Regions from separate parts of the Janthinobacterium longum genome, predicted to be linked through region 1. Evidence: predicted binding sites of a transcription regulator. Region 1 holds the regulator's gene; each other region holds the start of a gene.
What was found. Region 1 encodes FNR, which switches genes on or off when oxygen is low (the NO sensors DNR and NnrR bind a similar motif). Its sites were predicted from a motif close to TTGATNNNNATCAA; they were not measured.

Region 1 (3,275 bases):
TCTACAGCCTGGCCACCTACGGCAACGCGGGCTGGCTGCGCGAACAGGTGTGCAAATACATGTGTCCGTATGCGCGCTTCCAGAGCGCCATGTTCGACCAGGACACCCTGATCATCACCTATGATGAAAAACGCGGCGAACCACGCGGCGCGCTGAGCAAGAAAGCCGCCAGGGACGGCACGCAAACCAAATTGGGCGACTGTATCGACTGCACACTGTGCGTACAGGTATGCCCGACCGGCATCGATATCCGCAAGGGCCTGCAGTATGAATGCATCGGCTGCGCCGCCTGCGTCGACGCCTGCAACAGCGTGATGGACAAGGTCGAGCGGCCGCGCGGGCTGATCCGCTACAGCACCGACCATGCGATGGAAAACAACTTCAATTCGCAGCAGATCCGCCGGCGCGCCATGCGGCCGCGCGTACTGATCTACACCACGATCCTGGCACTGATCGTCACCGCCGTGTGTACCTCGCTGTTCCTGCGCACGCCCTTGAAAATGGACGTGATCCGCGACCGTGGCTCGATGGGCCGCGAAGTGGAAGACGGCATGATCGAAAACGTGTATCGCCTGCAGATCATGAATACTTCCGAACAGCAGCAGCACTTCAAAATTGCCGTCTCGGGCCTGCCCGGACTGACCCTGTTGACGCGCGAGGAAGTGACCCTGCAGCCGACCGAAACGCTGGGCTGGCCGGTACGTTTGCGCGTGCCGCACGGTGTCGGAGAAAAAGGTTCGAACAAGATCCAGATCGAGCTGCAATCACTCGACGAGCCGTCATTGCATGTACGCGAGAGCGCGGTGTTTATCGTGCCGCGTTAAACAAGGGGTCGGACCCTGCAGGTCCGACCCCAGCCTTTTGCTTGCTTACCCTAAACATAAAGCTGGCCTCAAACCCCAGCCTTCATCCACTCAACGTAAAGCTGGGGTCAGACCCAACGGGTCTGACCCCGGGAGATAAAAATGTCCAAGACTGTCAAACTGCAAGCTCCCGTCGCCCCCTGGTACAAGCACCGCTGGCCGTGGCTGCTGATGATCGGCCCGGGCTTGTCGGTCGTCGTCGGCAGCTTTATGGGGTATATCGCGTTTACGCAACCCGATGCGCTGGTGGTGGGCGACTACTACAAGCAGGGCAAGGCGATCAATCAGGACCTGCGCCGCGATACGGTGGCCAGCAACCTGGCGATGGACACCAGCCTTGCCTACGACGTGGCGCAATCGCGCATCACCGGTTCCGTGCACAGCTTTGGCAAGGCTTACCAGCAGCCCTTGCTGCTGCACCTGGCGCACGCGACCTTGCCGGAAAAAGACATCCGGCTGATGGTGCAGCCCGATGCGGACGGCAATTTCTCGGTCTCGCTGCCGATGCTCGAGCGCAGCCGCTGGCAGGTACTGGTGGAAGACGGCAAGCGCGAATGGCGCCTGTCGGGAATCTGGACCTGGCCGGCCCAGCGCGACATCAGCTTGCGTGCCGACAGCGAACTGTAATTATTTGCAGACGTCGGTACCGGCCGTAATCGCCTTCAGTCTGGCCGGCTGCAGGATTTCAATCTCGCGGTTCGATACGCTCAGCCAGCCTTCCTTCTTGAATTTGGACAGCAGCCGGCTGATGCTCTCGATCGTCAGGCCCAGGTAGTTGCCGATTTCCTCGCGCGACATGCGCAGCTGGAATTTGCTGCCCGAGTAACCGCGCGCTTCATAGCGCGAGGCCAGGTTGACGATAAAGGCGGCAAAACGCTGGGTCGCCTGCATATTGCCCAGCAAGAGCATCACGCTTTGCTCGCGCGTGATTTCCTGGCTCATCATGCGGTGGAAATGGCGCAGCAGGGTTGGCATATTGCCCAGCAATTGCTCCAGGCTGGAAAATGGAATTTCGCACACTTCACTGTCTTCCAGCGCCACCGCATTGCAATGATGGCGGTCGGCGCTGATGGCGTCCATGCCCAGCAATTCGCCGGCCATCTGGAACCCCGTCACCTGTTCCTCTCCACCGGGATTGATCTGGTAGGTCTTGAAGTGGCCAAGGCGGATCGCATACAGGTTCTGGAACGCGTCGCCAATGCGGAACAGCGAGGCACCGCGCAACACCTTGCGGCGCCGTCCGATGATCTGGTCGAGGCGGTCCATGTCGCCCACATCCAAGCCCATCGGCAAGCAAAGCTGGTGCATGCTGCAAGTGGCGCAGCGCGCACGCAGCGCTTCAACGCTCACGATGGGCAGAGTTGGGGACAATAGATCAGGTGTCATTGCGTATACCTTTAAGAAAATACAACAACGAGTTTACTGCATTCAGGGTTGCCGTGTGCCAATTTCGGTGAAATGCCGGCATTAAATCACTTTCTTCCTTTATTTTCATGGCAACTGCGCCACAAGCTGGTGCTTGCCAAGTTGCCGCTTTGCTAGGAGAATTCCTGACAACATACATGCCGCATGCCAAGCAAAGGAAAATATGAAGCCTCTCGGCATCAAAGCAAAAGTCGCGCTGGCGACCAGCCTTACTTCGGTCGCCATGATTGCCCTGGTCACACTGGTACAAGTGCAACGCATGCGCGATGATTTCACCAAGGTACTGCTGAGCCAGCAAACGGCCATGATATCCCGCACGGCAGAAGAGCTCGATGACAAGCTCGGCATGCTGCTCGACGTCATCACCGAAACGGCGCGCCGCCAGCCGGCCGCACTGATGGCGCAGCCGGCCCAGTTGCGCCAGTACTATGAACAGCGCGCCATGCTGGCTCTGTTCGACGACGTGCTGGTGCTCGATACGCGCGGCAAGCTGGTCAGCGATGTGCCGGAATTGCAGGAGCGCAGCGCTCTCGATGTCAGCGACCGCCCGTATTTCCAGACCGTCATGCGCACCCGCAAGGCCATGATCACCGAGCCGATGCTGGGCAAGACCAGCGGCATGCCGATCGTGCAGATGGTCGCGCCCGTGCTGGACAAGAACGGCGAGATAGCCGGCCTGGTGGTCGGCGTGCTGCGCCTGTACAAGGACAACCTGCTGGGCGACCTGCGCACTGCCAAGGTGGGCAAGAACGGCTATTACTTCATACTGACTCGCGGCAAGGTGCCGCGGTATGTGCTGCACCCGGAGACCGCCAAGCTGCTGCAACCGCGCGTCGGCCCCGCCAGCAGTGACGAAGGCAGCACGGTCAGCAACAACAGCAGCGGCGTCAGGGCGGTCAACAGCTTCAAACAGCTGAAATCGGTGAACTGGCTGCTGGCCGCCTCGCTGCCGATTGACGATGCATTTGAACCGTTCGACGGCGTGCT
Region 2 (3,275 bases), on a different contig from region 1:
GAATGTTCCTGGTAAAAACAAGTGAGGGTTTGCATTGTGTGCAATGGCGCGATGATACCCGTTTTAGCGCAGGCCACCGAAGCGTTCGTAGAACCATGGTTCCACGTCCGCCGCCTGCTCGTCCTCGCGCCGCAGGGTGGCCAGGATATGCTGTTCGGCCGCCGCATAGGTGCGCCGGTACAGCGCGCGCGCCAGCGCATAGGCTTGCGTGCCAGGCCACGGCTCGGGCAGCAGTTCGACCGGCAATTGCGGGTCGTGCAGTTGCACCCGGCGATACGCGTGCGTCAGCAGCGAGCGGATCACAAAGGCCTGTTCGGGCGCGATGCCGGGCTGGTCCTGCAGCAGGGACAGCAGCGGCTGGAAGCTGGCGATGAATTTTTCGTAGCCGGCCATCACTTCCGACAAGTCCCAGCATTCGGCCACCATCTCGCGCAAGGGCCGCGTGCTCACGCCCGGCAACTCCGTACTGTGGCAGACATACAGCTTGCCCTGCACCTCGTTGCGCACCAGGATATCTTCCAGCGCATCGCCATTGCTGGCCGGGTGGCCGAAAATGCCGGGCGCGATCAGGCCATAGCCGGCCCACAGCAGCTCCTTGCGCAGTGCGCCCCGTTCGCTGGCGTTGATATTGCCGGCCGCGCCGATCACCAGCGTCCAGCTGCCATCCCAGTGCTTGACCAGCGGCGCGTAGATGCGGCGGTAAGCGCGCTCGAAGCGGGCCAGCGCTTCCGGACGGATCGCATAGGCACTGCGGCGACCATCCCTTTGCGAACTGAGCCAGCCTTCCTGCGCCAGCCGGAACACGCTGGTGCGCAGCAAGCGGTCGTTGACGCCAAACGGCGCCAGCAGCTCGATCAGGCTGCCCAGCCAGATGGCGCCGCCGCGCGGCACGATGGCGTCGCCAAAGATCGTCATCACCAGCGACTTCGAGCGCGGCGGGTCAGTGGCGAGGAAGTCGGCTATCCATGCAGTGCAAGCGGTGTTGTTCATGTGTTCCTGGTCGGGGCGTAACGGGTATTTCAACGATATTTCAACGAATGCAGCAGTTTAATTGACACTGCGATCGCCCTGCGCGGAAGTGCGCATTATTTTTTGCATCATACCCTTGTCAAACGAACATAAGATACGGAATTCTAAAATGATTCAAATCAAGTGTATGCAAATCTATTTATGTATCGTATTATGCGTTTATCGCTTTGCGCATCAGCGCAAGCCCCCATTGGGAGACAGATCATGTACGCACAAATGGTTGAAACCGGCCTCAAGAACGTTCGTTCGATTGACGACATGGGCGCGGAAGAGCAGGCCTTCCAGGCACGCATCGACGAAGGCATCAAGATCGAAGCCAAGGACTGGATGCCGGACGCTTACCGCAAGACCCTGATCCGCCAGATTTCGCAGCACGCCCACTCGGAAATCGTCGGTCAATTGCCAGAGGGTAATTGGGTGACGCGCGCGCCGACCCTGAAACGCAAATCCATCCTGCTGGCGAAAATCCAGGACGAAGCGGGCCACGGCCTGTACCTGTACAGCGCGGCCGAAACGCTGGGCGTGTCGCGCGACGAGCTGCTGGCGGCCCTGCATTCGGGCAAAGCGAAATATTCCAGCATCTTCAACTATCCGACCCTGTCGTGGGCCGACATGGGCGCCATCGGCTGGCTGGTCGATGGCTCGGCCATCATCAACCAGATCCCGCTGTGCCGCTGCTCATATGGCCCATATGCCCGCGCCATGATTCGCGTGTGCAAGGAAGAATCGTTCCATGCGCGCCAGGGCTACGACATCATGATGTCGCTGTGCAAGGGCACGCCGGAACAGAAAGCCATGGCGCAGGACGCGTTGAACCGCTGGTGGTGGCCTTCGCTGATGATGTTCGGTCCGTCCGACGCGGCCTCCGTCAACAGCGCCCAGTCGGCGCAGTGGCGCATCAAGCTGTTCTCGAACGACGAACTGCGCCAGCGCATGGTCGACCAGACCGTGCCGCAGATCGAATACCTGGGTTTGACCGTGCCCGATCCCGACCTGAAATTCAATGCCGAGACGGGCCACTATGAATTCGGCGAGATCGACTGGTCCGAATTCAACAACGTATTGAAGGGCAATGGCCCGTGCAACCGCGAACGCCTGCAAACGCGCGTGAAGGCGTATGAAGATGGCGAGTGGTTCCGCGATGCGCTGGTGGCTTACGCCGACAAGCAAGCCGCAGTCAAAGCGGCAGCCTGAATATAAATACGATAAAAAGGGGATAGCAAGATGAGCAAAGAATGGCCTTTGTGGGAAGTTTTCATCCGCAGCCAGCACGGCCTGGCGCACAAGCATGTGGGCAGCCTGCACGCCTCCGACGCCGCCATGGCCGTCAACCATGCGCGCGACGTCTACACGCGCCGCAATGAAGGCGTCAGCATCTGGGTGGTGCGCGCCGCCGATATCGTCGCCAGCAGCCCCGGCGACAAGGGCGCCCTGTTCGAACCGTCGAACAGCAAGGTCTACCGCCACCCCACCTTCTTCCCGATGCCGGAAGAAGTCAAGAACCTGTAAGGGGAGCGATCGCAATGGATGAAAAGGTCAATTACCTTTTGCGCCTGGGCGACAACGCCCTGATTCTCAGCCAGCAGCTGTCGCAGCTGTGCGGCAAGGGTCCGGCGCTGGAAGAAGACATGGCGCTGACCAATGTCGCGCTGGACCTGCTGGGCCAGACGCGCCTGTGGTTCAGCTATGCGGGCGAACTGGAAGGCGCGGGTCGAGACGAGGACGATATCGCTTACCTGCGCGACGCCCACGATTTCCGTAACTGCCTGCTGGTCGAACAGCCGAACGGCAATTACGCCGACACCATGATGCGCCAGTTCTTCTTCGACACCTGGCATTACTTCCAGCTGCTGGAACTGACCAAAGCCAGCGATGCGCGCATCGTCGAAGTGGCGCAAAAGTCGATCAAGGAAGTGACATATCACCTGCGCCGCAGCGGTGACCTGATCGTGCGCATGGGCGACGGTACACCGGAAAGCCACAAGAAAACCCAGGCTGCCGCCGATGCGCTGTGGATGTACACGGGTGAGATGTTCAATTACGACGCGGTCGACACAGCCATGGTGGCGGCCGGCATCGCGCCGCCGTCCGAGCTGCTGCGTGCCGCCTTCCTGGAACACGTGGCCGAGATCTTTGCCGAAGCCACGTTGACCATGCCGGCGCCCGACGCCTGGATGCAAAAGGGCGGCAAGCAGGGCACGCACACGGAACACCTGGGCTTTATCCTGGCCGAGATGCAGTTCCTG
Region 3 (3,275 bases), on a different contig from region 1:
CCAGTCGAAATCCTCGGTGATGTTGTAGGTCGGGATAGGAAACGTGAACACGCGGCCCCTGGCGTCGCCGGCCATCATGATCTCGATATAGGCACGGTTGATCATGTCCATCTCGAGCTGCAGTTCGCCGTAGGAAAAAGGCATTTCCACGCCAGCGATCACGGGAATCTGCTGGCGCAAATCTTCCGGGCAGACCCAGTCGAAGGTCAGGTTGGTGAAGGGTGTTTGCGTGCCCCAGCGCGACGGTACGTTGAGGTTGTAGATCAGCTCCTGCATGTACTGCAGCACATCGGCGTACGCCAGCTTGTCCTTGCGGATGAACGGCGCCATATAGGTGTCAAACGAGCTGAAAGCCTGCGCACCGGCCCACTCGTTTTGCAGGGTGCCGAGGAAATTGACGATCTGGCCGATCGCCGACGACATGTGTTTTGGCGGGCTTGATTCGACCTTGCCCGGCACGCCGTTCAGGCCTTCATGCAGCAGGGTGCGCAGCGACCAGCCGGCGCAGTAACCGGCCAGCATGTCGAGGTCGTGGATATGCAGCGCCGCCTCGCGGTGGGCTGCGCCCACTTCCGGCGGATAGACCTGGTCGAGCCAGTAGTTGGCGATTACCTTGCCCGATACATTGAGTATCAGGCCGCCCAGCGAATAGCCCTGGTTGGCGTTGGCGTTGACCCGCCAGTCGCGCCGCTCCAGGTACTCGTTGATGGATGCGGCGACGTCGACCTGACTGTGTTTTTTAGACGGCGTGACGGATAGTGCGCTAGCTGACATGAAACCTCCAATAACCACAACATGCGGTGTTTTATTGAAGAATATCGACTAAATGTAGTGTCGTCAAAGGGTGCTTGCAGGCGAGTGGCGGATTCTTGATCGAGGTGAAATTCGAGGCCGTGGCAGGCATTTCTTTCACCCCTAACGGCGAAAGTGCCGGGGTCAGACCCTCAATGCCGCTGACTCAGAGGCTTGCGCCAACGGTCGCGGGGGTCCGACCCCAGATTCTGCACTTGGGGTAAAAATTTCAGCATTGATCTCAGCGATGTTTGTCCCACCTCGTCTCGCGCAAAATCATGTACGTGGTCGCAAAAAACGCCCCGCCGCAGGTAGCGATGCTGATGACGGAAGCAGGCAGCACATGGAGCCAGATTTCCATCGGCGAAAACGTGCTCCAGCCGGCCACGCGGATGTCGAACGTGATGTAGTTCGCCAGCAGCCAGTACGCGGCCAGGATGGCGGTGCAGATGGCGCTCTGGCGCAGCAGCGGCAGCTGGCGGCGGGCGAACACGGCCAGCAAAAACAGCAGCACCACGCCCGGATACACGCCCAGTATTTCTGGTGAAAACATGTGCGTGCTGTTGGCGTCATAGCCTTCGACGGGCAAGGCCCATTGCACTTGCAGCGCGGTGAGGAACAGGGTCAGGAGCAGGATCAGCAGGGGTTTTCGGGTCATGGAGATGGCTGTTGTGAGTAGAGGATCAGGCACGATGGCAGGGCGCATTCTACAGCGCAAGGAGGACCCCCATGCATGCATTCCTTCACCTGTGTCAAGGACTGCTCACATGGCGCGGGGCTATAGTCTCGACCCTGAGCCGATACAGAAAGTCCTCATCATGAAGCTTGAACATTCTACCGCCCAGCGCGTGGCCGGAGCGCTGGAACTGGTCTGCCCGGCCGGCAGCCTGCCGGCCCTGAAAGCGGCTGTCGACAATGGCGCCGATACCGTCTATCTCGGCTTTCGCGACGCCACCAATGCGCGCAATTTCGCCGGCCTCAATTTTGACGAAAAGGCGATTGCCGAAGGTGTGCGCTACGCCCAACAGCACGGCCGCAAGGTGTTGCTGGCATTGAATACCTATCCGCAGCCGCATAACTGGATGGTCTGGCGCAGCGCCATCGACCGCGCGGCCGACGCGGGCCTGGACGCCGTTATCGTTGCCGACCCCGGCCTGATGGCGTATGCGCGCGAGCACCATCCGCAACTGCGTTTGCACCTGTCGGTGCAGGGCTCGGCCACCAACTACGAGGCCATCAACTTTTACCATGAACACTTCGGCGTCTCGCGCGCGGTGCTGCCGCGCGTGCTGTCGATGGCGCAGGTGGAGCAACTGATCGCCAACACGCCGGTCGAGATCGAAGTGTTCGGCTTTGGCAGCCTGTGCGTGATGGTCGAAGGGCGCTGTGCGCTGTCGTCGTATGCGACCGGCGAAGCGCCCAATACCCATGGCGTGTGCTCGCCGGCCAAGGCGGTGCGCTGGGCGGAAACCGCAGGCGGCCTGGAGTCGCGCCTGAACGGCGTGCTGATCGACCGCTATGGTCCCGGCGAAAACGCCAGCTACCCGACCCTGTGCAAGGGCCGCTTCGACGTCGACGGAGAACAGTATTACGCGATCGAAGAGCCGGCCAGCCTGAACACCCTGGCGCTGCTGCCGCAACTGGTGGCCATGGGTGTGAAAGCCGTGAAAATCGAAGGCCGCCAGCGCAGCCCAGCCTATGTGGCGCAGGTCACGCGGGTCTGGCGCGAGGCCATCGACAGCTTGGACGCTTGCCGCGAAGGCCAGCAGCGCTACGCCGTCAAGCCGGGTTGGATGGCGGCCATGGACAAGCTGGCCGAAGGCCAGCAGCACACCCTGGGTGCCTATCACCGCTCATGGAAATAAAGGAAAATTATGCTGAAACTGTCACTCGGGCCTTTGCTCTACTACTGGCCGCGCGCCACCGTGTTCGAGTTCTACCAGCAACTCGCCGCCACTGCCGTCGATATTGTCTACCTGGGTGAGACGGTCTGCTCGCGCCGCCACGAGCTGCGCCTGTCGGACTGGCTCGATATTGCCGACCTGCTGGCGGCCAGCGGCAAGGAAGTGGTGCTGTCGACCCAGGCGCTGATCGAATCGAGCGCGGAACTGGCCACCTTGCGCCGCATCGCCGGCAACGGCCGCCATGGCGTGGAGGCCAACGATTTCGGCGCCGTGCATTGCCTGGAAAAGGGCGCACAATTCGTCGCCGGCCCCCACCTGAACCTTTTCAACGGCGCCAGCCTGCAACTGCTGGCCAGCCTCGGGGCGCGGCGCTGGGTGATGCCGCTGGAGATGAGCCAGCAGGCGCTGGCCGAACTGCTGCGCCAGGTGCCCGATGGCATCGAGACCGAAGTGTTTTCGTACGGCCGCATGCCGCTGGCGTTTTCCGCGCGCTGCTTTACGGCGCGTAACCGCAACCTGCCGAAAGACGATTGCCAGTACAGCTGCCTGCAGGAGCCGGATGGCCTGCTGCTGCGCACG

Region 2: paaA (1,2-phenylacetyl-CoA epoxidase subunit PaaA) is a predicted target of FNR. The motif match lies at 1,139-1,152, and genes of this name have one in related genera.
Region 3: ubiU (ubiquinone anaerobic biosynthesis protein UbiU) is a predicted target of FNR. The motif match lies at 1,535-1,548, and genes of this name have one in related genera.

Annotation. Positions count from the first base shown of each region.
Region 1 is NZ_JBNYXQ010000008.1:55,547-58,821, forward strand. Features, by position in the region: gene ccoG (cytochrome c oxidase accessory protein CcoG) at 1-824, shown strand, start outside; gene ACQ4WM_RS18970 (FixH family protein) at 966-1,490, shown strand; gene fnr (fumarate/nitrate reduction transcriptional regulator Fnr) at 1,491-2,249, opposite strand; gene ACQ4WM_RS18980 (HAMP domain-containing sensor histidine kinase) at 2,452-3,275, shown strand, end outside.
Region 2 is NZ_JBNYXQ010000004.1:153,826-157,100, forward strand. Features, by position in the region: gene paaX (phenylacetic acid degradation operon negative regulatory protein PaaX) at 64-990, opposite strand; gene paaA (1,2-phenylacetyl-CoA epoxidase subunit PaaA) at 1,234-2,223, shown strand; gene paaB (1,2-phenylacetyl-CoA epoxidase subunit PaaB) at 2,254-2,538, shown strand; gene paaC (1,2-phenylacetyl-CoA epoxidase subunit PaaC) at 2,553-3,275, shown strand, end outside.
Region 3 is NZ_JBNYXQ010000012.1:75,769-79,043, reverse strand. Features, by position in the region: gene ACQ4WM_RS22620 (ribonucleoside triphosphate reductase) at 1-774, opposite strand, end outside; gene ACQ4WM_RS22615 (hypothetical protein) at 1,034-1,450, opposite strand; gene ubiU (ubiquinone anaerobic biosynthesis protein UbiU) at 1,611-2,657, shown strand; gene ACQ4WM_RS22605 (U32 family peptidase) at 2,667-3,275, shown strand, end outside.